Regions from separate parts of the Suilimivivens aceti genome, predicted to be linked through region 1. Evidence: predicted binding sites of a transcription regulator. Region 1 holds the regulator's gene; the other holds the start of a gene.

The links. Region 1 encodes Rex, which represses fermentation and respiration genes when NADH is low (regulators of the CRP and FNR family bind a similar motif). Its sites were predicted from a motif close to ATTGTTAANTANTTAACAAT; they were not measured.
Region 2: the regulator Rex is predicted to act here: its motif matches at 6,758-6,777, upstream of ptb (phosphate butyryltransferase).

What each region holds. Positions count from the first base shown of each region.
Region 1 is NZ_JAOQKJ010000002.1:267,839-280,571, forward strand. It holds gene alr (alanine racemase) at 1-174, opposite strand, end outside; gene OCV77_RS03055 (NAD(P)H-hydrate dehydratase) at 177-1,712, opposite strand; gene OCV77_RS03060 (hypothetical protein) at 1,761-2,396, opposite strand; gene OCV77_RS03065 (redox-sensing transcriptional repressor Rex) at 2,415-3,059, opposite strand; gene OCV77_RS03070 (ABC-F family ATP-binding cassette domain-containing protein) at 3,197-5,116, shown strand; gene OCV77_RS03075 (NADP-dependent isocitrate dehydrogenase) at 5,111-6,319, opposite strand; gene OCV77_RS03080 (GntR family transcriptional regulator) at 6,334-7,032, opposite strand; gene OCV77_RS03085 (beta/alpha barrel domain-containing protein) at 7,050-8,462, opposite strand; gene OCV77_RS03090 (S8 family peptidase) at 8,524-9,435, opposite strand; gene OCV77_RS03095 (leucine-rich repeat domain-containing protein) at 9,502-12,258, opposite strand; gene OCV77_RS03100 (leucine-rich repeat protein) at 12,278-12,733, opposite strand, start outside.
Region 2 is NZ_JAOQKJ010000001.1:16,058-28,790, reverse strand. It holds gene OCV77_RS00125 (NUDIX hydrolase) at 1-64, shown strand, start outside; gene OCV77_RS00120 (hypothetical protein) at 67-195, opposite strand; gene OCV77_RS00115 (sodium ion-translocating decarboxylase subunit beta) at 232-1,368, opposite strand; T-box leader at 1,680-1,972, shown strand; gene aspS (aspartate--tRNA ligase) at 2,082-3,833, shown strand; gene trkA (Trk system potassium transporter TrkA) at 3,856-5,238, shown strand; gene OCV77_RS00100 (TrkH family potassium uptake protein) at 5,249-6,688, shown strand; gene ptb (phosphate butyryltransferase) at 6,800-7,720, shown strand; gene buk (butyrate kinase) at 7,730-8,797, shown strand; gene OCV77_RS00085 (threonine aldolase family protein) at 8,900-9,955, shown strand; gene OCV77_RS00080 (TrpB-like pyridoxal phosphate-dependent enzyme) at 10,061-11,449, shown strand; gene OCV77_RS00075 (PD-(D/E)XK nuclease family transposase) at 11,580-12,680, opposite strand.

The DNA of each region.
Region 1 (12,733 bases):
CTCAAGCTGCTCCAGCTCTCTTGCGACCGGCACTGCGCCATGTCCGTAAGCATCCGTCTTTATCACACAGATCAGCTTTACCCCCTGCTTCATATTGGTCTTTATATGCTGCACATTCCGGATCAGTGCGTCCAGATCGATCTGTGCATATACCCTCTGATATTCTTCCTTCATGATCAGATCCTCTTTTCCCTCTCTGCTGTTTCTTCCTTCAGCAGTTCTTTCAGTTCAGCAGAAATGTCAGATGCCAGCATTCCTCGTTTTCCCTGCTTTTCTGCAGCCATATCTCCGGCAAGCCCATGGAGGAATACTCCACAGCATGCTGCCTGAAAATATTCAAGTGAAGCAGACAGTGCCCCGATGACACCGGCAAGCACATCCCCGCTTCCTGCAGTAGCCATCCCGTCATTTCCTGTCCTGTTCAGATAAACCATCCTTTCATCCGGTGACGCAACAAGTGTTACCGCATCCTTGCCTGCTATCACGCAGCCATACTCCTTTGCCAGCTTCTTTAAATAAAATGCCGGATTTTCTTTGTAGGTATTCATGGAAATGCCTGCAAGACGGATAAATTCCCCTGGATGGGGTGTCAGAATCACCCTGCCCTTCTGATATTTTAACAGCTTTTCCTGCAGAGAGCCTTCCCTTGCGATCAGATTCAGACCATCCGCATCAATAACTGCTCTTTTTTCTCCCTGTTCCAGGATCATTTCCATCAGCAGCTCTGCGTTTTCATCTGTAGAGATCCCGCATCCTGCCACGATCACATCTGCCCATGCTATACTCTGCCTTACTTTTTCTTCCTCAGGCTTACCCTCGTAAGTGTAGATCATGGCTTCCGGAAGCTCCCTTAAGATCAGATCCCTGTTTTCGGCAGCTGTAATGATCTTCAGCATACCGGCACCACTTCTTAAAATTGTTTTTCCACACAGTAGCGCTGCTCCAGCCATATCCCTGCTTCCCGCTACAAGCAGTATCCTCCCGAAGGTTCCTTTATTGCCAAACGCTGCTCTCTCTGGCAGAATCCCATGTATATCTTCTTCCCTGTATGAAAAAAACGAAGGCTCCTTTCCTGATTTGAAAGACTCCGGGATACCAATATTATGAACCACGGTATGACCACACAGCATTTTCCCCGGATACAGATAGTGTCCTGCTTTTCCATACTGAAGAGCAACAGTAAGCTCAGCTTTCACTGCACACCCCAGTATCTTCCCGGAATCTGCACAGACTCCTGAAGGGATATCCACAGCGATTACTCTGCTTCCCTTTTCACCATAACAGTTGATTGCCCTGACAGCTTCTTCATATATCCCTGTGATCTCTCTTGTCAGCCCTGTTCCAAACAAACAGTCCACTACCATATCATATTCTGCTTTTGCTGATTTGCTATTGACTGTAATACCAAGCTGTTTCAGGATTGAGAGCTGGCTCCCGCACTCCATGCTCAGCTTCTCTGTATTTCCTATCAGGAAAATATCAGCGTGGATCCCCTTTTCTGCCAGCAGCCTTGCAAGTGCAAGTCCATCTCCCCCATTGTTTCCGCAGCCTGCAAATATTGCAATACGGATCGTTTCAGAGAGAAATGCCTCTATCTCTGAGAACACAGAAAGTGCCGCTCTCTCCATCAGTACCATGGCAGGTATCCCACAGTCTTTGATCGCTGTCATGTCACACTCTCTCATCTCTTTGGATGTAACAATATACTCCATAAAACCCCCTTCAAAAAGAAATAGAAAGTACGCCAGCGGGCAGACTTTCTATGATTTCTTTTCTTCCTGTTCTTTTATAACAGGCTTAAAATTCTGAAGATCAAATATATCGACTACTTCCGGTCCGAAGACATTATGCATATAAGTATAAATATTCTGGCTGGTTCCCTGCATCTCCTGCCTTCTCACCAGCTTTTCCTTTAATTCTTCTCTCGTAGAATCAATCCATTCTGTGAGAGTTTCAATTTCCTGCCCATTTTTCTTAAGCAGGTCATAGGAAATCTCCATGGTCTTCAGCATCAGCTTACGATTGACCTCATCCAGTTCTCCCGGCAGACTGATCAGAAGATCCTCGCATTCATCAATCTTTCTGTTACATTCTTCTATCAGTGCTTTATGCTCATCCAGCTTCTTTTCAGCCTTCTTATCTGTCCCGTCACATCCGGTCTCAGCCAGTATAACAATCTCGTCCATCAGTCTTTTTTTCAGTTTTTTCAGCTTCTTCAATTCATTTGCCGCACCGGCCTGCTGTTTTAACAGCTCTGTCTGTTCTGCAGATAGTGTGTGAATCTTCTTCTCTGCCCCTATGCTTACAACCAGCTGGTGCCATTGGTGATCCAATGTCAATGGCGGCAGCTTCCTGCCAGAAAGGGCATGTCTGAATTCTTCGTCTGATTTTGCCACGTTTCCTCACTCCAATCATCAGGCATCATAATGTGTTTCATATCGGTTAATATTATAGGTCAGCTTCATGAGACTGTCTGAAAGGTGTACATTCTCAACCTGTACATCCGGCGGCACATTCAGATCCACATGTGCAAAGTTCCAGATGCCACGGATTCCTTCCTTGACCAGTTCCTCGGCTACTTCTACTGCACAGTTCTTTGGAATGGTAAGCACTGCAATGTCGATCGCATTCTCTCTGACAAAGGACGACAGCTCTTTCATGGGAAGCACTTCCATATCCCGGATTCTCCTGCCATACAGCGCTGGATTATTGTCAAATATCCCCCGGAATAAAAATCCTCTTCTTTCAAAGTTCATGTAATTGGCCAGCGCCTGACCAAGATTTCCGGCACCTATGATGATCAGATTATGTGTCTGATCAAGACCAAGTATCTTACCGATCTCGCCATAGAGATATTCTACCTTGTATCCATAGCCCTGCTGTCCAAAGCCACCAAAATTATTAAAATCCTGCCGGATCTGGGAAGCAGTCACCTTCATAATATCACTTAATTCCTGACTGGAAACCCGCTCGATCCCCTGGTCCTTCAGTTCACCAAGATACCGGAAATATCTTGGCAGCCGTCCTATGACGGCCTGTGATATTCCTTTATTTTCCACAATACCAGCTCCCATATGATTAATAATTTTATCATAGCTCAATGTTAAAAAAATGTCAATTCTTCCTGCATTGACAGAAAGCCGCTAAAACGCTACACTCTAAGATGATAAAAACAAATACGAAAAGGACATTTTTTATGATTTTATCCTGTCAGAATCTATCCAAAGCCTTTAACGAAAAACCCATCCTCAAGGATGTTTCCTTCCATATTGAAGAGCACGACAAAGCAGCAATTGTTGGTATCAACGGAGTGGGCAAAACTACTCTGCTGCGTATCATCGTCGGGGAGCTGCCTGCTGATTCCGGTATCGTCACCCTGAAAAAGGAGGCCTCCTTCGGCTATCTGGCGCAGAACCAGAATGTAAACAGTGAAAATACCATTTATGAAGAATTACTCTCTGTCAAAGCACCTGTCATTGCCATGGAAAAACAGCTCCGTGAAATGGAAGAAAAAATGCATACTGTAAACGGCCGTGAGCTGGACAGCCTCATGGAAAACTATGCCAGGCTGAACCATCAGTTCGAACTGGAAAACGGCTATGCCTATCAGAGTGAGATCGGCGGTGTGCTAAAGGGACTTGGCTTTGCCGAAGAGGATTTTGGCAAACAGATTTCCACTCTCTCCGGTGGTCAGAAAACAAGAGTCGCCCTGTCAAAGCTCCTCCTGAAAAAACCGGAGCTGATCATCCTCGATGAGCCAACAAACCATCTCGACCTGAATGCAATTGCCTGGCTTGAAAACTATCTTCTGAATTATAAGGGTGCCGTTCTTACTGTTTCCCATGACCGTTATTTTCTGGATCGTTTTGCCGGCAAGATCATTGAAATTGATCAGACAAAGGCTACCACCTTCCTTGGCAATTACACAGCTTACGCAGCCAAAAAGGAAATTCTGCGTACTGCTGCAAGAAATGCCTATTTGAACCAGCAGCAGGAGATCCGTCATCAGGAGGCAGTCATTGAAAAGCTGAAAAGCTTTAATCGTGAAAAATCCATCAAACGGGCAGAAAGCCGGGAAAAGATGCTGAATAAGATTGAAGTCCTTGAAAAGCCAACGGAAGCCCGGGCTGATATCCATATGACACTGACTCCCCGCTGTCAGAGTGGAAATGATGTTCTTCATATAGAGCATCTTGCCAAATCCTTCGATGACCTTTCCCTGTTCCAGGATATCAGCATAGATATTAAAAGAGGCGAACACGTAGCCATCATTGGTGATAACGGTACAGGGAAAACCACGATCCTTAAGATCATCAATGACCTTGTTCCTGCCGACAGTGGTACGATCACGCTTGGTACAAATGTACATATTGGCTACTACGATCAGGAGCATCATGTCCTGCATCCGGACAAAACGCTTTTTGACGAAATTTCTGATGAGTACCCTTCTCTTACCGGTACCCAGATCCGTAATACACTTGCAGCTTTTCTGTTTACCGGTGATGATGTATTCAAACTGATCCGTGATTTAAGTGGTGGAGAACGAGGCCGCGTTTCTCTGGCTAAGCTCATGCTTTCCGAATCCAACTTCCTGATCCTGGATGAGCCGACAAACCACCTTGATATCGCCTCCAAGGAAATCCTTGAGGATGCGGTAAATGCCTATGAAGGAACTGTCCTGTATGTTTCCCATGACAGATACTTCATTAACCGGACGGCATCCAGGATCCTGGAACTATCTGGCGGCCAGCTTACCGGCTTTCTTGGAAACTATGATTATTATCTGGAAAAGAAAACCGGTGATCTTCCAAACGGAGATCTTGCTGTGAAAAATACTGTTTCCAAAACCCCTGCCCCGCCCTCCGAGGGCATGCAGGACTGGAAAGCCCAGAAGGAGCAGCAGGCAAAGCAGCGCAAGAAGGAAAATGATATCCGGAAATGTGAAGAAGAAATCGCAAAGCTGGAAGAAAAAGATAAACAGCTTGATAACGAAATGGCACTTCCCGAAAATGCGACCAATGTGGCAAAGCTTCAGGAGCTGACAAAGGAAAAAGAAAGCATCTCTGCAAGACTTGAAGAATTATATGAAAAATGGGAAACGCTGGAGGCCTTATAAGGCTTCCAGCGTTTTTCTGATTTCTTTGATAAAGTTCTCACTGTTCAGAACTGTTACATTTTCAAGGGATGTGATCAGGGCAAGATCCTTTGTCATCTTACCGTCTTCGATCGTCTTTAAAGTTGCTTTTTCCAGCCTGTCCGCAAAGGCGATCAGATCATCAAGGCCATCCAGTTCCCCTCTTTTCCGGAGTGCCCCGGTCCAGGCAAATATCGTTGCCACAGAGTTTGTAGAGGTTTCCTCCCCCTTCAGGTGCTTATAATAATGTCTCTGTACCGTTCCATGTGCTGCCTCATACTCATAAACACCGGCAGGGGATACCAGCACAGAGGTCATCATGGCAAGGGATCCAAACGCAGAAGAAACCATATCACTCATCACATCACCGTCATAATTCTTACAGGCCCAGATGAAGCCGCCCTCTGCTTTCATGACTCTGGCTACCGCATCATCGATCAGCGTATAGAAATAGGTGATTCCTGCATCCTTAAACTGCGCTTCAAATTCCTTTTCATATACCTCCTGGAAAATATCCTTAAAGTCATGATCATATTTCTTGGAAATAGTATCCTTAGTTGCAAACCACAGATCCTGCTTCGTTGCTAATGCATAGGAGAAGCATGCTCTCGCAAAGCTGGTAATGGATTTGTCTGTATTATGGATTCCCTGGATAATACCGCTTCCTGTAAACTGATGGATCAGTTCTCTTGTCTCTGTTCCGTCCTCTGCTGTAAACACCAGTTCTGCTTTTCCAGGTCCCGGCACCTTGATCTCTGTATTTTTATAGACATCACCATAGGCATGACGTGCCAGTGTGATCGGCTTCTTCCAGTTTCTGACACAGGGCTCGATTCCCTTTACTACGATGGGCGCACGGAATACAGTTCCATCAAGGATCGCACGGATCGTACCATTCGGACTCTTCCACATCTCCTTCAGATTATATTCTGTCATTCTGGCTGCATTTGGTGTAATGGTCGCACATTTAACAGCCACACCATACTTTTTCGTAGCCTCCGCACTCTCCACTGTTACCCTGTCATCAGTCTCATTTCTATGTTCCAACCCAAGATCATAATATTCTGTCTTCAGATCAATATAAGGAATAAGCAGCTCATCCTTGATCATCTTCCAGAGGATCCTGGTCATTTCATCCCCGTCCATTTCCACGAGCGGGGTGGTCATTTTTATCTTCTCAGCCATATGCTCTTTCTCTCCTATTCCTGCTCTTCATTCTTATAAATATCGTACAGGCCATTCTTTACCATGTTATTATAGGCATTATTCATATGCAGGGTTGCCAGTCTTTCTGCTTCATCTGCATTGCCTGCCTTGATAGCCTCCATGATCTGTCTGTGTTCATTATTGGATGCAATTCCTCTTTCCTTCGTGGAAAGCGTCTTCTGTCTGATCCTTGCTACATACTGGTGAAAATCTACAAGCAGTCTTTCCAGCATCTTGGAATTGCAGGCATCATACAGGATATGATGAAACCTGTTATCCAGCTCCGTCATCTGTTCCATATGCCCCTTGGACGCATGGAATGCTGCCAGATATACATTCTCTTCCAGTTCTTCAAGCTGCTCCTCTGTGATATTCTCCGTGGCAAGTCTTGCACACATTCCCTCCAGGGAGGAACGGATCATGTAAATGTCCTTTACATCCTTGGCGGTAATACCTGTCACATAGGCACCCTTATTGGGAATGATCTGGATCAGTCCCTCCAGTTCAAGCTGCCTGAAGGCTTCTCTTACAGGCGTTCTGCTGACTCCCAGCTCTTCCCCTATGGCAACCTCCTTCAGCTCCTCGTGCTCTTCATACTTTCCGCTTAAAATATCCTCCCGGAGCCTGTTAAACACTCTGCCTCTTAAGGAATATTTATCTGTTACTTCTTTTTTTACATCATAACTGCTCATTCTGTTATCATTGCCCTCTAACCGATAGTTGTGTCAAGCCTTTTGCAGGCTATTGCGATCTGCTCGATCAGCTCTGCATCTGTTATGACAGTCACACGGCCTTCTTCATATTGTTTGTCTACCCATTTCTTGACCTCTGCAACGAGTGGGCTTGACTTGTCAAGCTGCTTCTCAGCCTTCAGCTTGAAATAAGTATTGATCCAGTGTGCAATTCCTGCAAGACCGGATGTGTTGCTGACTGCACAGAGTGCCGGACGGTTTAAAAACTTGTCCGTATCAAATATATTATAGATCTCCTCATTTTTCAACAGTCCATCTGCATGAACTCCGGCACGTGTCACATTAAAGTTCTTTCCTACGAAAGGCGTCCTCTCCGGAATATGATAGCCGATCTCCTTTTCATAGTACTCGGCAAGCTCAGTGATCACAGTGGTATCCATACCATTTAAATCTCCCTTTAGCTGGGCATACTCAAATACCATGGCCTCAAGAGGCGTATTACCGGTTCGCTCACCGATACCAAACAGAGATGTATTGACACCGGAGCATCCATACAGCCATGCCGTTGTGGAATTGACCACTGCTTTATAGAAATCATTATGTCCATGCCACTCGATCATTTCATGTGGTACACCTGCATGGGTATGCAGCGCATAAATGATACCCTGTACACTTCTCGGGATAACAGCACCCGGATAATTGACACCATAGCCCATGGTATCGCAGGCTCTTACCTTGATCGGAATCTTATACTCCTCCATCAGCTTCATAAGCTCCAGACAGAATGGCACGACATAACCGTAAATATCCGCTCTTGTGATATCCTCCAGATGGCATCTGACACTGATGCCTTCTTCCAGGCAGTCCCTGACAATGCTTAAATAATGCTCCATTGCCTGGCGTCTTGTCATTTTCAATTTCAGGAAAATATGATAATCAGAACAGCTCACAAGAATACCGGTTTCCTTCATTCCGATCTCCTTGACCAGCTTGAAATCCTCCTTGCTGGCACGGATCCAGCTTGTCACCTCAGGAAACTGATATCCTCTCTCCATACACTTGTATACAGCATCTCTGTCCTTTTTGCTGTAAAGGAAAAACTCGCTGGCACGGATCATACCATTTGGTCCGCCCAGTCTGTGCAGATAGTCATAGATCCTTACAATCTGCTCTGTGGTATAAGGTGCTCTTGACTGCTGTCCATCACGAAAGGTAGTATCTGTGATCCAGATATCCTTAGGCATATTGTGAGGCACGATCCTGTCATTAAAAGGGATCTTAGGTACCTCTGAATAAGGAAACATATTTCTGAATACCTGCGGTTTCTCTACATCATCCAGAATATACATATGCTCTTCTATCTCGAGCAGATTATTCTTGGAATTTAAAAACACCGGTCTGTCTAAAAAAACATTGTTTTCTTCTGCCATCGCACTATCTCCTCCTGAACTATTCCCAAAGTCCATGTATAATTGTATACAATAAAACATCTCATGTCAACAAAGAATTTATCTCTATCATGCCAGCTCCCTGCTTGCTCCACGGCTCATTCAGATCTCTTGCTGTCATTATCAGCTTATGCTTTGCCTGTTCGTTTGTCATCTTCGGATATTTTTGTAAAAGAAGTGCCAGAGCTCCTGACACGATCGGTGTTGCCATAGAAGTTCCACTCTTTTTGGTATAGGCATTCCGATACCGGAACCCTCTTTTTTCAAAGAAAGCATTACAGGAAATAATATCTGTTCCCGGTGCCACAATATCCGGCTTTCTCATATCATAGGGACTTGGTCCCCGGCTGCTGTACTCCTCGCAGAGATCTTCCCTTTCTCCAAAATATCCATCCTCATTGCAGCTTACCGTGATCACCTTTTTACGTGCTCCAATAGGTGAAATGGTCATTGCTCCCGGACCTCCATTTCCGGCTGCACATACCACAATGATCCCCCGGTTCCACACCTCATCTACCAACGAAAGCAGCTCCCGCATCCGTTCCTCATCTGATGCTTCACCCATACCAATAGAAATATTCAGTATCCTGATCTGAAATTCTTCCTGATTATTCAATATCCACTCCAAAGCCCTTGTCATGCTCTGGAGCATGCCGTCTCCACGATAATCCAAAACCTTTCCTACGATCAGTCTGCATCCGGGAGCAATCCCCCGGTATCTTCCCATAGAAGCCCTTCCGCTTCCACAGATACAGCCTGCTACATGAGTACCATGCCCGCTGTCATCATAAAAATCCTTCCGGTCATTGACAAAATCCCGAAACAAAAGCAGCCTGTCATCAAAATCCGGATGTCTGGCTACTCCTGTATCCAGCATAGCTACTGTAATTCTGTCCCTCCCACATTCTGCAAGCAGTTTATCACTAAACCCAAGCTGTTCTCTGACACGAAACATAAAAAAGACTCCCGGCTTTTTAATTATTCTATGCCAGAAGTCTTTCTGATGCGCTTTTATTTCTTTTTATTTCTTTTTTCGTTTCTCATTTCCCCTGTAGAAAAACAATGCTACAGAAGCAAAAAACAATCCGGCTGCAAATGCCCATTTGGGATGGGAATAATCACCGGTATCCGGAGTATCATCTTTATTTCCGGAAAGTCCGATCAGTGCACCGCCATTGATCACTTGTCCCTGTCCTACTGCTTTACTGCCATGATACAGCCCATAAGGTGAAAAATGTCTTGCTGTAAACTGGATGTAGTCGCCATCCTCCAGGGAAAGTACCTGGAACTCTGCAGCCTCAAGCTGTCCATCCTCATCCAGTGTCACAAGATGAAGATTATCCGTTGAAAGTCCATCCGGTACCGGAAGCTGTATTGTCATATACTGTCTTCCCAGTTTCTTTATGGGGATCTGTCCTGTACTGTCTTTCAGGGAAATATCAAATGCTTTCAGGTCAGAGGGCTGTGCACCTCCATATAATTCTCCATAAGCAGCGGTAATCTTTGCTGCTGCATCATCGGAATCATCAACCGTCAGCAGGTAGCTCCCATCATTTCCCGGCATGGTTGCCATGGTGTCTGTCCCGTCATTTCTGATCTGGCTGCTGTTTATCCGGACACTTACCCCTGTTTCTGTGGTCTGTGCCTGTGGTCCTGCCAGCTCTGCCAGTACATTCTGGTTTTCCTGTCTGACACTTCCCTTCATACCAAAGGTTCCATTCTCCAGTACTGTTCCTGTTAAATCTGTGATCTGGTCACTGACAACTGCCGTCCTGCAGCCGGAAAATACCAGACTTCTGGACTGTGGCATGGAAAGTCTTTCTGCACTGCTTCCAAACGTCATGACAGGCAGCGTATCTCCTTCAAAGGTTACCGTATCAGTTCCTCCTTTGCTGTCAAAGGCCGCGATTCCGATACTTTCTACAGATGCCGGGATCACGATCTTTGATAACGGACAGTCCTGAAATGCTCCGGCACCGATCACTTTACATTTTTTTCCACCATTTACCGTTTTTAAATTCTTACAGCCCGCAAAAGCGTTTTCACCGATTCCGGTCAGGCTGTCCGGCAGATTTACTGCTGTAATGCCCATATGATCCCTGAAGCATTCCGGCACGATCCTTTTTACACCTGCAGGGATATTTACAATACTGTCATTTCCATCATAGGCAAGTAATATCCCATCTCCCACTACCAGATAAGGATAGGACGCCGAAGCTCTCATGGCATTCTGGATCCAGGGTGTCTTTGCAAAGGCATTACCCTCAATCTGTGTCACACTGTCCGGGATTGAAACCTCCGTCAGACTGTCACAATGATAAAAAGCACCATATCCGATCGTTGTTATGCCATCCGGGAGCTGTATTTCCTTAAGTGCACTTCTTGCAAAAGCAAACTCTCCGATCTCATGGATCCCGTCCTCTATCTCATAAGTATCAATTGTCCCATCCTGATAATAGGCTTTAGAGGCAATCTTATCCCCGACTACTGTATACTTTGGAAAATCCTTTCCTTTTTCTGCATTCTGTGCCAGTAAAGCCCCAAGGCCTTCTGTATCTCCACTGTTGTTGTCAGTATTTGCCGCATCCTGCAGATTGACCTTCCCATTGTTTCCGGCAACTACATCGGACTGCTTATTATCAATAAATACAACTGCCTTTCCAGCTACAATACTGGATTCCCCAAGCAGCCTTTCACTGTTATAGCTTCCCTGTACCACATGAACCTCAGGAGGCACTGTGGCTGACGGTGATGGTGATGGTAATGGTGGTGGTGACGCTGATAGCTGCCCATCTGCAGCTTCATCTGTTCCTGTACTCTGTGCATCAGCATTTCCTGTAACTGCATCCGGTGAAACTACCTGGGTATCCCCGGTCTCTTCATATTCTACAGTATCTGCCTGGGCTGCCTTTCTGTCTGCCGCATAGGCCGCCCCATAGGTTCCTGGAACTGTTTCAAACTCCACCTTACTGCAGCCATCAAAGGCTGTATCGTGAATATTATTGATAGATTCCGGCAGATTGACCTTCGCCAGATTCACACAATCCTGAAACGCATCTGCCTCTATGGTTCTTACCGGAAGAGGAATCGAAACCTCCTGAAGATTCATACAATTGGAAAAGGCATATGCCGGAATATTCGTCAGTGCACTGTCCAGCTTCACATAAGACAGATATGGGTTCCCCCAGAAGGCATATCCCTTGATCTCCTCTACTGTAGATGGAAGGGTAAAAGCCTCCTTCTCATAGCCGGGAAGAAGTGCATAGATGATCTTCTGTTCATCGTCATAAATCACTCCGTTACTGTAGCTTAAATAGGTATTTCCTGCAGAGAGCTCCACACTCTTCAGGCTGCTGCAGCCGGCAAAGGCACCGCTTCCTATCTCCTTCACCTGATCTCCAAGCGACATATTGACAAGCGATGTATCATTACTGAAGGCACCCATACCGATCTCCTGCATGCCATTTCCACATCTCACAGTCCGAAGGCTTCCACAGTCTGCAAAGGCTCTGTAATCAATCTTTTCCACCTGATCTCCAAGATCAATCTGGATCAGATCATCATTCCCAGAGAACGCTTCTTCTCCAATTTCCTTTATCCCATCAGGAACAGACACGGTCTGAGCCGTGCCTGTATATTTTAATAATTTAGTTCCATCTGTCTGAAAGTCAGAAGATACCACCACACTGGCCTGCGCATCTGACACAGGAATCTGAGTGACTGCTATGGCAAGCGCCAGCAGCATGGCACTCAGAAGTTTCGCTATTTTCCTGCTCATAATTTCTCCACTCTTCCAATCAGCCTGCCTTTTTTATATACACCCTGTCCTTCTTAAAGAACAGTACCAGTGAAATACATGCCATACCGATTGCCAGGAACCACTTGGGATGGATCGGGTCACCTGTCTTAGGTGTTGCATCAATCGTACCTGAAGCTGTCAGGTCAGCTGTATTTACATAAATCGTATACGGAGAGAAATGGGTCGCTGTAAAGTTAATGCAGGGAACACCATTTACTGTTGTAAACTTCACGCCAAGACCTTCCAGGCTTCCGTTAGCAACTGCACCGGCCTTGTTATTGCCTGCATACTGTACCAGTTCATCCGGGATCGGCATGGTAATATTGACAGAAATTCCTGTCGTATCTGCTATCTTGGTCCTTCCGGTTGAATCATAAAGACTGATATCCATCGGGAAATACTGGATCCTGCTGATATCACCATATTCCGCCTGCAATGCTGCTGTTACAGCATC
Region 2 (12,733 bases), on a different contig from region 1:
GGCTCTTGCAGCGGAGGGGATCTTCCTTCACTATGACAGTATCAGGGCAGCCTTCGAGGACTGAGGTTATTCTTTCTTTTTCTCCGGGATCCTTGCGACAAGTGCGGTGACGCCCATGATCAGAAGGATGGAAACGAAGATGCCAAGCAGGCCAAGACCTGCGATTTTCAGTGCGATAATAAGATTTGCCGTCATCATAAATCTCCTTTTCTTCTATAATATATGTGATGCTTACAGGTAAGCAGAAACCAGGGTGATCATCAGACCGCCTGCGATGGCAGATGCGATCTGACCGGAAACATTGGCACCGGCAGCATGCATGATCAGGATATTTTGAGGATTCTCAGAAAGAGCCAGCTTCTGTACTACTCTTGAGGACATGGGAAAGGCAGAAATGCCAGCCGCACCAACCATGGGATTGATCTTTTCCTTCAGGAACAGGTTCAGGAATTTGGCAAACAGGACACCGCCAATGGTATCGAAAATAAAGGCAAAGAGTCCGATCGCCATGATCAGCAGGGTATCGGTTCTGACGAAGCTTTCCGCCTGCATACTGAAGGAAATAGTGATGCCAAGAAACAGGGTGATCAGATTGGCAAGGGTATTCTGTGCAGTCTCGGACATGGTGCCAAGGACGCCGCATTCCCGGATCAGATTGCCGAACATGAGGAAGCCGACAAGGGAAACACTGGTCGGGGCGATGAGCCCGACAATAAACGTAACAACGATAGGAAACGCAATACGCACTCTTTTGGAAACGGATGAGGCCTGATAGTTCATGGTCATGGTCCGTTCTTTTTTGGTAGTGACAAGCCGGATGGCAAAGGGCTGGATGATAGGAACCAACGCCATATAGGAATAAGCAGCCACAGCAATGGCACCGATATAGTTAGAGTGCAGGATCTGCGAAACCAGTATGGAGGTAGGACCGTCAGCAGCACCGATAATAGAGATGGAGGCGGCATCCTTTAAGTCAAAGCCAAGGAGCGTAGCCAGGATCAGTGCAGCAAAAATACCGAACTGGGCAGCAGCACCATACAGGAACAGGGCTGGCTTTGAAAGAAGAGGTCCAAAGTCGATCATGGCACCAATACCGATAAAAAGAAGGATCGGCAGTGCTTCCGAAGCTTCAATCCCGATGTGGAACAGCCATTCTACAATGCCCTGTGTTTCACCAACACCGCTGACGACCTGATTCAGTGCGCTGCTGAAGGGAAGGTTGACCAGAATGGCACCAAATCCCATGGGAAGCAGGAGAGATGGTTCGTATTCTTTTTTGATGGCGAGATAAATCAGAAGCAGGCCGATCAGGTACATGACAAGCTGCTTCCAGGTGATGGCTAATAAGCCGGAAATCAGAAAATCCATAATAGTATCCTTTCTCTTGATCGTGATATTAAGGGGTTACCAGGGTATAAAAAAAGACCCTTATTACAGAGTGTTCCCTGTAATAAAAGTCTTACCATTTCAATTTCAGGCGGGTTGTCAAACCGTGATGACGCCTGGAAATCCACCGAAGTGCCGGCTACTCCCTTTTGTATGATGATATCATAACGGTTTCCTGTGGCTGTGTCAACAGTTTTTGAGAGTGCATTTTTCGTGGCATTTTTCCGGGGGATTAGAAATTGACAAAATGGCTATTCTACCTTATGATATAGGAAGCATAAAAGGAAACAATGAGAAAAGCGATGACGAAGAGAAGTAGTATGAGAATTCACTTCCAGAGAGCCGGCACAGGTGGGAGCCCGGCAGCAGAGCTCATATGAATAACACTTCCGAGCTGCAGACTGAAAGCCGTACCTGTTTTGCTGAGGGTGATTTCCAGAAGGCTGATATGATATTTTACAGGAACTCACAGAAAGTATTCAGAAGGGTTGGAGAGTAGGAACGCCGGCAGCTGGCCGTAATTCAGTTTAAGTGACTGCAGATGCAGTAAATCAGGTGGTACCGCGGATCATGATTCGTCCTGAATTGATGAACTTCAATTCGGGGTGTTTTTATTTTATGGCAGAAAGGCAGCCCGGTGAAGTGCTTATCCTGTTAAGCAGGGTCATGAAAAAGAAAAGAAAGAGGAGAAAGAAATGGAATTATCAACACTGTATCGTGAAAGAACACTGGACAGGCTTTCCGAAGATGATATCGGTAAGGTTCTGAAGGTAGCCGGCTGGGTAGAGAATATCCGTGACCATGGTGGTGTGTCCTTCATTGATTTAAGAGACATGTACGGCGTACTGCAGATCGTTATGAGGAATACCGACCTGCTGAAGGGAATCAGTAAGGAAGACTGTGTGACGATCACGGGAGAGGTAGAGAAGAGAGATGAGGAAACCTACAATCCAAAGATCCCTACAGGAACGATTGAACTGGAGGCACACTCTATCGAAATCCTCGGTAAGGTTTACAAGCCGCTGCCGTTTGAGATCGCAGCCTCCAAGGAGATCAGAGAGGACTTACGTCTGAAATACCGTTACCTTGACTTGAGAAACAGAAAGGTTTTGGATAACATGATCTTCCGTTCCGAGGTGATCGCATTCCTGCGCCAGAAGATGACGGAGATGGGATTTATGGAAATGCAGACCCCCATTCTGTGTGCTTCTTCTCCGGAAGGCGCAAGAGACTACATCGTTCCGTCAAGACATTACAAGGGTAAGTTCTATGCACTGCCTCAGGCACCCCAGCAGTATAAGCAGCTCCTGATGGTATCCGGAATTGATAAGTACTTCCAGATCGCACCCTGCTTCCGCGATGAGGATGCAAGAGCAGACCGTTCTCCCGGAGAATTCTACCAGCTTGATTTCGAGATGAGCTTTGCTACCCAGGAGGATGTATTCCGGGTAGGTGAGGAGGTTCTGACAGCCACCTTTGAAAAATTCGCACCGAAGGGCTTCCAGGTTACACAGGCACCTTATCCGGTTATCAGTTATAAACAGGCCATGCTGGAGTTCGGCTCCGATAAGCCTGATCTTCGGAACCCGCTGAGAATTATTGATTTGTCCGAATTCTTTGACCGCTGTACCTTCAAGCCGTTCCAGAACAAGACAGTAAGAGCTATTAAGATCCACGGACATCAGTCCAAGGGCTTCCATGAAAAGATGCTGAAGTTTGCTACCGGAATCGGCATGGGAGGACTTGGCTATCTGGAGGTACAGGAGGATCTGTCCTATAAAGGGCCGATCGACAAGTTTATCCCGGATGATATGAAGGTAGAGCTCCGTGAAAAAGCAGGGCTTGAAGCAGAAGATACCATCTTCTTTATCGCAGATAAGGAAGAGCGGGCAGCAGGCTATGCCGGACAGATCCGTAATGAGCTTGGTGCCAGACTGGACCTTTATGAGAAGAACGCATACCGTTTCTGCTTTGTCAATGACTTCCCGATGTTTGAGCTGGATGAGGAGACGAAGAAGATCGGATTTACCCATAATCCCTTCTCCATGCCGCAGGGAGGACTGGATGCACTTTTAAATAAGGATCCGCTGGAAATACTGGCATATCAGTACGATATTGTCTGCAATGGAGTAGAGCTTTCTTCCGGAGCAGTCCGTAACCACAGCATTGACATCATGGTCAAGGCCTTTGAGATCGCAGGCTATGATGAAGAAGTACTGAAGCAGAAGTTTGGAGCACTCTATCAGGCATTCCAGTTTGGTGCACCGCCGCATGCAGGCATGGCACCCGGGGTAGACCGGATGATCATGCTTCTGCGCAATGAGGAGAATATCCGGGAGATCATTGCCTTCCCGATGAGTGGTACAGCACAGGACCTGATGTGTGGGGCACCGAATGAGGTAACGGAGCAGCAGCTTCGCGAGGTTCATATTAAGGTAAGAGCGTAGGACTCAAAAGTGAGGAATCATAATGAAATCACGCAGTGATATAAAAATATTTATTGTAGGAGGAGGCGAGATTGGCCGTTCGCTTGCCGGACAGCTTTCCAGGGATGGATATGAACTGACCCTGATCGACAGAAACCAGGATGTGGTAAAGAGCCTGAGCAACAGCTTTGATATTATCTGCTTTGAAGGTAATGGCGCTTCCTATACCACACTGCAGGAGCTTTCCGCAGGCAAGGCAGATATCTGGATTGCCGTGACAGAGTCCGATGAACTGAATATACTAAGCTGTATGACAGCCCATATGATGGGAGCCAAGCATACCATTGCCCGTATCAGGGACGTGGATTATGCAAGGCAGAATCATTTTTACAAGGATAAGCTGGGGCTTTCCATGATCATTAACCCGGAGCTGGCAACGGCTCTGGAGATCTTCCGGCTGCTTCGTTTCCCGCTGGCAACCCGTGTGGAAACCTTTGCAAGAGGCAGAGCGGAGCTTGTCCAGATCAATGTCCGGAATGAAAGCCCGCTGATCGGCCATTCCCTGATCGAGATGAACCAGGATATGGGGATCAACCTGCTGATCTGTGCGATCGTCCGGGACGGGGAGGCCTTTGTGCCAAAAGGAAATACGGTGATCAGCAGAGGGGATATCCTGTATATGACAGGTGCTGCGGATGAATTCCGTAAATCCTTCAAAAAGATCAAGCTTCCGGTAAAGCCGCTGCAGTCCGTTATGATCGCAGGAGGCGGACGGATAGCTTATTATCTGGCAGAGGCAGTGCTGGAGCAGGGGGCGAAGGTAACCCTGATCGAGAAAAATAAGGTGATGGCAACAGAGCTTTCTGAAGCCGTGGAAGGGATCAACGTGGTATGCGATGATGCGCTTGCCTATTTTGATTCCATGTCCCAGTCGGATATCGAGAATACAGACGCATTTATTACGATCACAGATAATGATGAATATAATCTGGTGGCAGCCATGTATGGGGAGTCCCAGGGTATCAGCAAGGTGATTTCCAGGATCGCAGCCAAATCAAGGCTTAAGGTGCTGCCGGAGGGGAGCAAGATCTGTACGATCTCAAGAGAGGATGTTGCAGCGGATAGAATTCTTGGCTACAGCAGATCTCTTCTGAATGCAGAGGATAATGATGCGGTGGAATCTCTGTACCGTCTGATGGATGGCAGACTGGAGATCATCGAGTTTAAGGTGGATGACAGGGATCTGAACCTGAATACCCCACTGAAGGATCTGAGAATGAAACAGAATATGCTGATCGGCTGTATTATCCGTGATTTCCGGATCATCATTCCCAGGGGTGATGATGTGATCCTTCCAGGAGATACGGTACTGGTAGCTGTCATTGACAGACAGATCGCAAGACTGGAAGACATATTTGCTTCCTAGGAGCAGAGAAATGAATAAAAGAAAAATAGTCAGTTTTATTGGAAGAATCATATTGATTGAAGCGGCTCTCATGGTACTGCCGCTTCTTGTTGCCTTGTATTATGGAGATGGAGATGCATGGGTTTTTGCTGTTACGATCCTGGCGGCACTGATCCCAGGGGTACTTATGGCAAGAGTCAGGCAGTCGGACAGAAGACTCAGCAGCAGGGATGGATACTTTATCGTGGCGGCGACCTGGATCATCATTTCCCTGATCGGTGCCATGCCGCTGTATATGGCAGGGGGATTCCGTTCCTACTGGAGTGCCCTGTTTGAGATCGCATCCGGTTTCAGCACCACAGGCGCTTCTGTGCTGGCGCAGCCGGAGCTCCTTGGACATGGCGTTCTGTTCTGGAGAAGCTTTACCCATTGGATCGGTGGTATGGGTGTCCTGGTATTTGTAATGATGGTCATGCCTATGGAAAATGACAATTCCATGCATCTTGTACGTGCAGAGGTGCCGGGACCTACTGCAGGCAAGCTGGTGCCGAGAATGCGGACTACATCTATGATCCTGTATGGTATATATGCAGCCATGACGATGATACTGCTTGTTTTGCTCCTGCTTGGGGGAATGCCGTTATTTGATAGCTTCTGTATAGCCTTTGGAACAGCAGGAACCGGTGGATTTGCAGTGTCGTCAGCGGGCGTGGCCGGTTATCACAGTGCTTATATTGAGATCCTGCTTGGAATTTTTATGCTGTTATTTGGCGTAAACTTTAATGTATACCATCTTCTGCTTCTCGGCAAGGTAAAGGATGCACTGAAATCGGAAGAGGTAAAAGCTTATCTTGGAATTGTAATTACAGCCACTGTATTGATTTCTATCAATACCTTCAGCCGGGTGACAGGACTTGGAACAACAGTCAGGAATGCATTTTTTCAGGTGGCTAGTATTATGACCACATCCGGTTTTGCCACGGTGGACTTTAATTTCTGGCCTGAATTTTCCAAGCATACGCTTGTACTTCTAATGATTATCGGTGCCTGTGCCGGATCTACCGGAGGTGGCTTCAAGGTATCAAGACTGATCATCCTGTTAAAGGCCATGATGGCAGAGGTAAGGCATATCATTACGCCGAAGGCGATCAATCCCGTGAGGATTGATGGTAAGCCTATTGATAAGGAAACACTGAATTCCATCAGGATCTACGCAGCAGCTTATCTGATCCTGATCTGTCTGTTTACCTGGATCCTTTCCCTGGATGGCAAGGATCTGACGACCAATGTGACAGCAGTGCTGTCCTGCTTTAACAATATAGGACCGGGACTTGGCGGTGTAGGTCCCATGAATAACTTCGGGATTTACTCTGACTGGGCACAGGTACTGCTATCCCTTTGTATGCTGACAGGAAGACTTGAGATATTCCCTATGCTGCTTCTGTTTGGAAGATCCATGCATACCAGATAGAAAAGGCAGAAAAAAAGCCCATGGGATTGCTATTTTCCCGCAAATGTGCTATGATTTCTTTATTGTGATTATGTTATAAATTTAACAAATAAAAATAAGAGGTGTGAACAAATGAGCAAGAATTTTGATGATTTATTGTCCAAGGTGTCAGAGTGCAGTAAGAAGATTCTGTCCGTTGCAGTGGCACAGGATAAGGCTGTGCTGGAGGCAGTTAAGGCTGCAAAGGAGCGTGGTATTGCAGATGCGATTCTGGTTGGTAATGAAGCAGAGATCCGTGAGATCGGAGCCTCCCTTTCCATGAATATGGATGAATATGAAATCATCAATGAGCCTGATGTAGTAGAGGCTTCCTTAAAGGCAGTTTCTCTTGTACACGATGGCAGGGCAGATATGTATATGAAGGGTCTTCTGGATTCCAAGACTTTCTTAAAGAGCGTGCTGAACAAGGAAGTCGGGCTTCGTACCGGACAGCCTCTTTCCCATGTGTGTGTATTTGAGATTCCCGGGATCGACCGTCTGCTTTTCTTTACAGATGTTGCATTTATGCCTTACCCCACATTAGAGGATAAGAAGTTTATCATTAAGTATACTGTAGAGGTAGCAAAGGCCTGCGGCGTAGAGTGTCCGAAGGTAGCTCCCCTTGCAGCGGTAGAAGTAGTAAATCCCAAGATGCCTGTTACCGTAGAGGCGGCAGAGCTGACAAGAATGAACGAGGAAGGCGAGATCAAGGACTGTATCGTAGACGGACCGCTTTCTCTTGATATTGCCATTGACAGGGCAGCAGCAGAAGAAAAGGGAGCCATGGATCGTAAGATCACAGGCGATGCCGATATCCTTCTTTTCCCCGATATCCATGCAGGAAATCTGGTATATAAGGCAATCGTTCATCTTGTAAAGGTAAAGAATGGCTGTATCCTGACAGGAACCAAGGCTCCTGTTATCCTGACATCCCGTTCTGACACATTTGAAACCAAGGTAAATTCCATTGCACTTGCTGCAGTGGTAGCAGAAGAAATGAAAAAGAATCAGTAGGAGGTAATCATGTCAGTTAAGAGCTTAATCATCAATCCGGGTTCTACTTCCACCAAGATCGGTGTATTCGAAGATGAGACCCTGTTATTTGAAGAAACCCTTCGTCATTCTACCGAAGAGATCGCACAGTATGCGTCTATCGTAGACCAGAAGGATTTCCGTAAGCAGATCATTCTTGACCTGCTGAAGGAGAAGGACTTTGATATCAGATCCCTGCAGGTAATTGTAGGCCGTGGTGGTATGTTAAAGCCAATCCCGGGTGGCACCTATGCAGTCAGTGATGATCTGCTTCATGACCTGAAGATCGGTAAGCAGGGACAGCATGCATCCAATCTTGGCGGCATTCTGGCAAGAGAGATCGGGGACGAAATCGGTGTTCCTTCCTATATCGTTGACCCTGTCGTAGTAGATGAGCTGATGCCTATCGCAAGATATTCAGGTGTACCGGAGCTTCCAAGAACGAGCGTGTTCCATGCCCTGAACCAGAAGGCTGTAGCCAAGAGATATGCGAAGGAGAAGGGCGTTTCCTATGAATCCCTGAATCTGATCGTAGTACATATGGGCGGTGGTGTTTCTGTAGGCGCCCATGAAAAGGGACGTGTCATTGATGTATTCAATGCCCTTGATGGAGACGGTGCTTTCTCACCTGAGAGAGCCGGAGCAGTTCCTTCAGGCGCACTGATCAGGATGTGCTTCTCAGGTGAATATACCGAGAAGGAAGTTTACAAGAAGATCGTTGGCGGCGGCGGATTCAATGCATATCTTGGAACCAATGATATGCGTGATGTTGCCAAGATGATCGATGAAGGTGATACACATGCTGATGAGGTAAGAGAGGCATTTATCCTTCAGGTCTGCAAGAATATTGGTTCCATGTCCTGCGTATTAAAAGGCAAGGTAGATGCGATCATCGTTACCGGTGGCATTGCTTACAATAAGGCAGTGGTTGACAAGATGGAAGAGAGAGCCGGATTTATTGCTCCATTCACCGTATATCCCGGAGAAGATGAGCTGCTTGCCCTGGCACAGGGTGCGCTCCGTGTATTAAACGGCGAAGAAAAGGCAATGGAATATTAATCCGTTCCGTAGCAGGAAAACAGGAAAATACAGAGGACACAGTGGTCTAAGCTGTGTCTTCTTTTTTACGAATAAACGGAAGAACAGGAGGAAAGAGAATAAATGCTTTTATTTACATGTGATTATCTGGAGGGAGCCCATGAGAAGATCCTGCAAAGGCTTGCAGAAACCAATCTGGAAAAGATGCCGGGATATGAGAACGATCCTTACTGTATCAGCGCTGCTGAGAAGATCAGGGCAGCCTGTGAATGTCCGGAAGGAAGCGTATTCTTTACTGTAGGAGGGACACAGACCAATGCAGTAGTGATCTCTACGATGCTGCAAAGCTGTGAGGGAGTGCTGGCAGCGGATACCGGTCATGTGAATGTGCATGAAGCGGGTGCTATTGAATACACAGGGCATAAGGTGCTGTCACTTCCTGCATATGAGGGGAAGATGAAAGCACCTGACCTGAAGGATTACCTGGTGAATTTTTATAAGGATCCCTCCCATGAGCATATGGTGATCCCGGGAATGGTATATCTGTCTTATCCCACAGAATATGGAACCCTGTATACGAAAAAGGAACTGACGGATATTTATGCGGTGTGCAGGGAATATCAGATTCCTCTTTATGTAGATGGGGCAAGGCTCGGTTACGGACTGATGAGCGCGGCAGCCGATCTGACCCTGCCGGAGCTTGCCAGACTCTGCGATGTCTTTTATATAGGGGGTACCAAGGTTGGGGCACTTTGCGGAGAGGCAGTCGTATTTCCAAAGGGGAATGAGCCGAAGTACTTTATTACAAAGATCAAACAGCGTGGTGCCATGCTGGCCAAGGGAAGACTGCTTGGCGTACAGTTTGATACCTTATTTACGGACGGACTTTATTTTAAGATCAGTGCACATGCCATCGGCATGGCAGAGATGCTGAAAAGGGAACTGAAGGATATGGGCTATACCTTTTATCTGGATTCCCCGACCAATCAGCAGTTTCTTGTGCTGACTGATCAGGAGGCAGATACACTGACAGCAAAGGGGGCAGGCTATGATCTCTTTGCCAGAGTAGATGAAAACCATGTGGTCTGCCGCTTCTGTACAAGCTGGGCAACCAGAGAAGAGGATATGAGGGAGCTATTGCAGATCCTGAAGGAATGCAGGCTGGCTTCCATAAGCTGAAAAAGAAAAATCGAAGTGGATCAGCCTTTGACACAGATTGACAGAAAATTGTATACTGGTATAAAATGAGTTAAACAACAGAGGGGAAAAGGAGAATCTGATAAGATGAGTGATAAGAATAACATTCCTTACAAAATTTATTTGGAAGAAAATGAAATGCCAGACAGCTGGTATAACGTGCGGGCGGATATGAAGAATAAGCCGGCGCCATTATTAAATCCAGGCACGCAAAAGCCCCTGACATTTGAAGAGATGAGAGGAATCTTCTGCGATGAGCTTTGCAAACAGGAGCTGGATGACACCACTCCCTATTTTAAAATTCCGGATGAAATCCGTAAGTTTTACAGAATGTACCGTCCTTCACCGCTTGTCAGAGCCTACTGTCTGGAGGAAAAGCTGCAGACACCGGCAAAGATTTATTATAAGTTCGAAGGAAATAATACCAGTGGAAGCCATAAGCTGAATTCAGCCATTGCGCAGGCTTATTATGCCAAGAAGCAGGGACTTAAGGGTGTGACTACAGAGACCGGAGCCGGTCAGTGGGGAACAGCGCTTTCCATGGCCTGTGCCTATCTGGATCTTGACTGTAATGTATATATGGTAAAGTGCTCTTATGAACAGAAGCCCTTCCGAAGAGAGGTTATGAGAACCTACGGGGCGAAGGTGACACCTTCTCCTTCAGAAACAACAGAGGTAGGAAGAAAGATCCTGAGGGAATTCCCCGGAACAACAGGCAGTCTTGGATGTGCAATCTCTGAGGCAGTAGAAGCAGCAATCTCCAAAGAGGGTTACCGTTATGTATTGGGATCTGTACTGAACCAGGTACTGCTTCACCAGACAGTGATCGGTCTGGAGGCCAAGGCGGCTATGGATAAATATGGAATCAAACCGGATATGATCATTGGATGTGCTGGTGGAGGATCAAACCTTGGTGGGCTGATCTCTCCTTTTGCAGGTGAAATGCTAAGAGGTGAGGCAGATTATGATATTGTCGCAGTGGAACCGGCCTCCTGCCCAAGCCTTACGAGAGGAAAATTTGTATATGATTTCTGTGATACAGGAAAGGTATGTCCTCTGGCGAAAATGTACACACTGGGAAGCGGCTTTATCCCGGCACCGAATCATGCAGGCGGACTCCGCTATCATGGCATGAGCTCTATCCTGTCACAGCTTTATCATGATGGATACATGAGAGCCATGAGTGTGGAGCAGACAGCGGTATTTAAGGCAGCAGAGCAGTTCGCAAGAGTAGAAGGCATCCTTCCTGCACCGGAAAGCTCCCATGCGATCAAGGTGGCGATCGATGAAGCACTGAAATGCAAGGAGACCGGAGAAGAGAAAACAATCCTCTTTGGACTTACCGGAACAGGTTACTTTGATATGATGGCTTATGAACGCTTCAATAATGGAGAGATGGTGGATTATATTCCGACAGATGAGGAGCTGGCAAAGGGATTTGCCGGGATTCCGAAGTTCCCTGGGAATGAGTTTTAAATCAGAATGATAAAGAGCAGTCCGGCAGATTATCTGCCGGACTGGATCGCACTGCGGCAAAAGGGTAGATGTCACTTAAAGCGACCCAACGCAGGCGGAGAATCCTGCAAGCAGGATTTTTCTTACAGGATCATAAATTTTTAAGTCTGGATAATTCTGCCTGCAGAGCAGCAATAGTGGCAGCGCTTTTGGAGAGAAGAGAGTCCTTTTCAGCGAGGGCGGAGTCTTTTTCAGCGATCAGAGACTCTTTTTCAGCAATAGTAGCATTCATTTCAGCAATAACAGCCGTGTTCTCTGCAATTGTGGCATTCTGTACATCCACTTCCTTCTGCAGTTCATCGATCATATATCTGACAGTATTCCTGTCCATTTCCCGTAATTCCTCAGAAAAGAAACCCATAATATTCTCCACATTCCGGCACATCTGATAGAGTGTCTCATACATTGGCTTGAACTGTGGGAAGCTGGTGATAAGCCGGATAATTTCATCCGGGTCATCTATAGATAGAAATATCATCCAGGCTTCCAACAATGTAGTTACCTTTTTATTGTGCATTTTTGAACGGAAAATGTCAAGACTTATAAAAATATAATCCTGCAGAAGATCCATGGAAAGTCCGGAATCGAAGGATACTTTGGAACGGTGGATCCAATGGTCAGGACATTTCTTTAATTCATCCGGGCTTTTTTCGTATAGAACAATCAGATAAACCTTGCTGATGTTGCGGTAGGAGAAAGTGTCCCTGCCGGTAACGGAATCTATGGAGCGTTGTCTTACCCGTTTATACTGGCGCAGGAGCATATCTGAGGAATAGCAGGCACACCTTGCTCCAGGAAAAGCGTAACCAATTTTCTGGACTTCGATATTTGCAAGAGAGCCGTCCTCAAGTTCAACGATAATGTCTGTGATCAGCAGGGAGCTTTCGTCAGAAAGTCTGGTGGAATCATTGGGAAGCACCTCTTTGATTCTGACCTTGCGGTTTAGCAGGGCGGTCAGGAAGGATTCCAGTCTGGCAGGGTCATACTCCGGGTTCATGACCTCCTTGAAGAAGGAGTCATACAGAACCTTGATGCCTCTGGCACCGGAGCAGAAATCGAGGAATTCCTTCTGCTGTAGGACAGTCCAGCTTTCAAAAAGCTGCTGCATTCTTGGATTTGTGTAGATTCGCTGGAGAATTTCTTCTCTGCTCTGGATCATTGGAAAATAAGATTTTAGTAGATTTGTGGCCATAGACAGCCCTCCTTATGTGAAATAGACGTGTGTTTTTGCATGCAGAATAGACG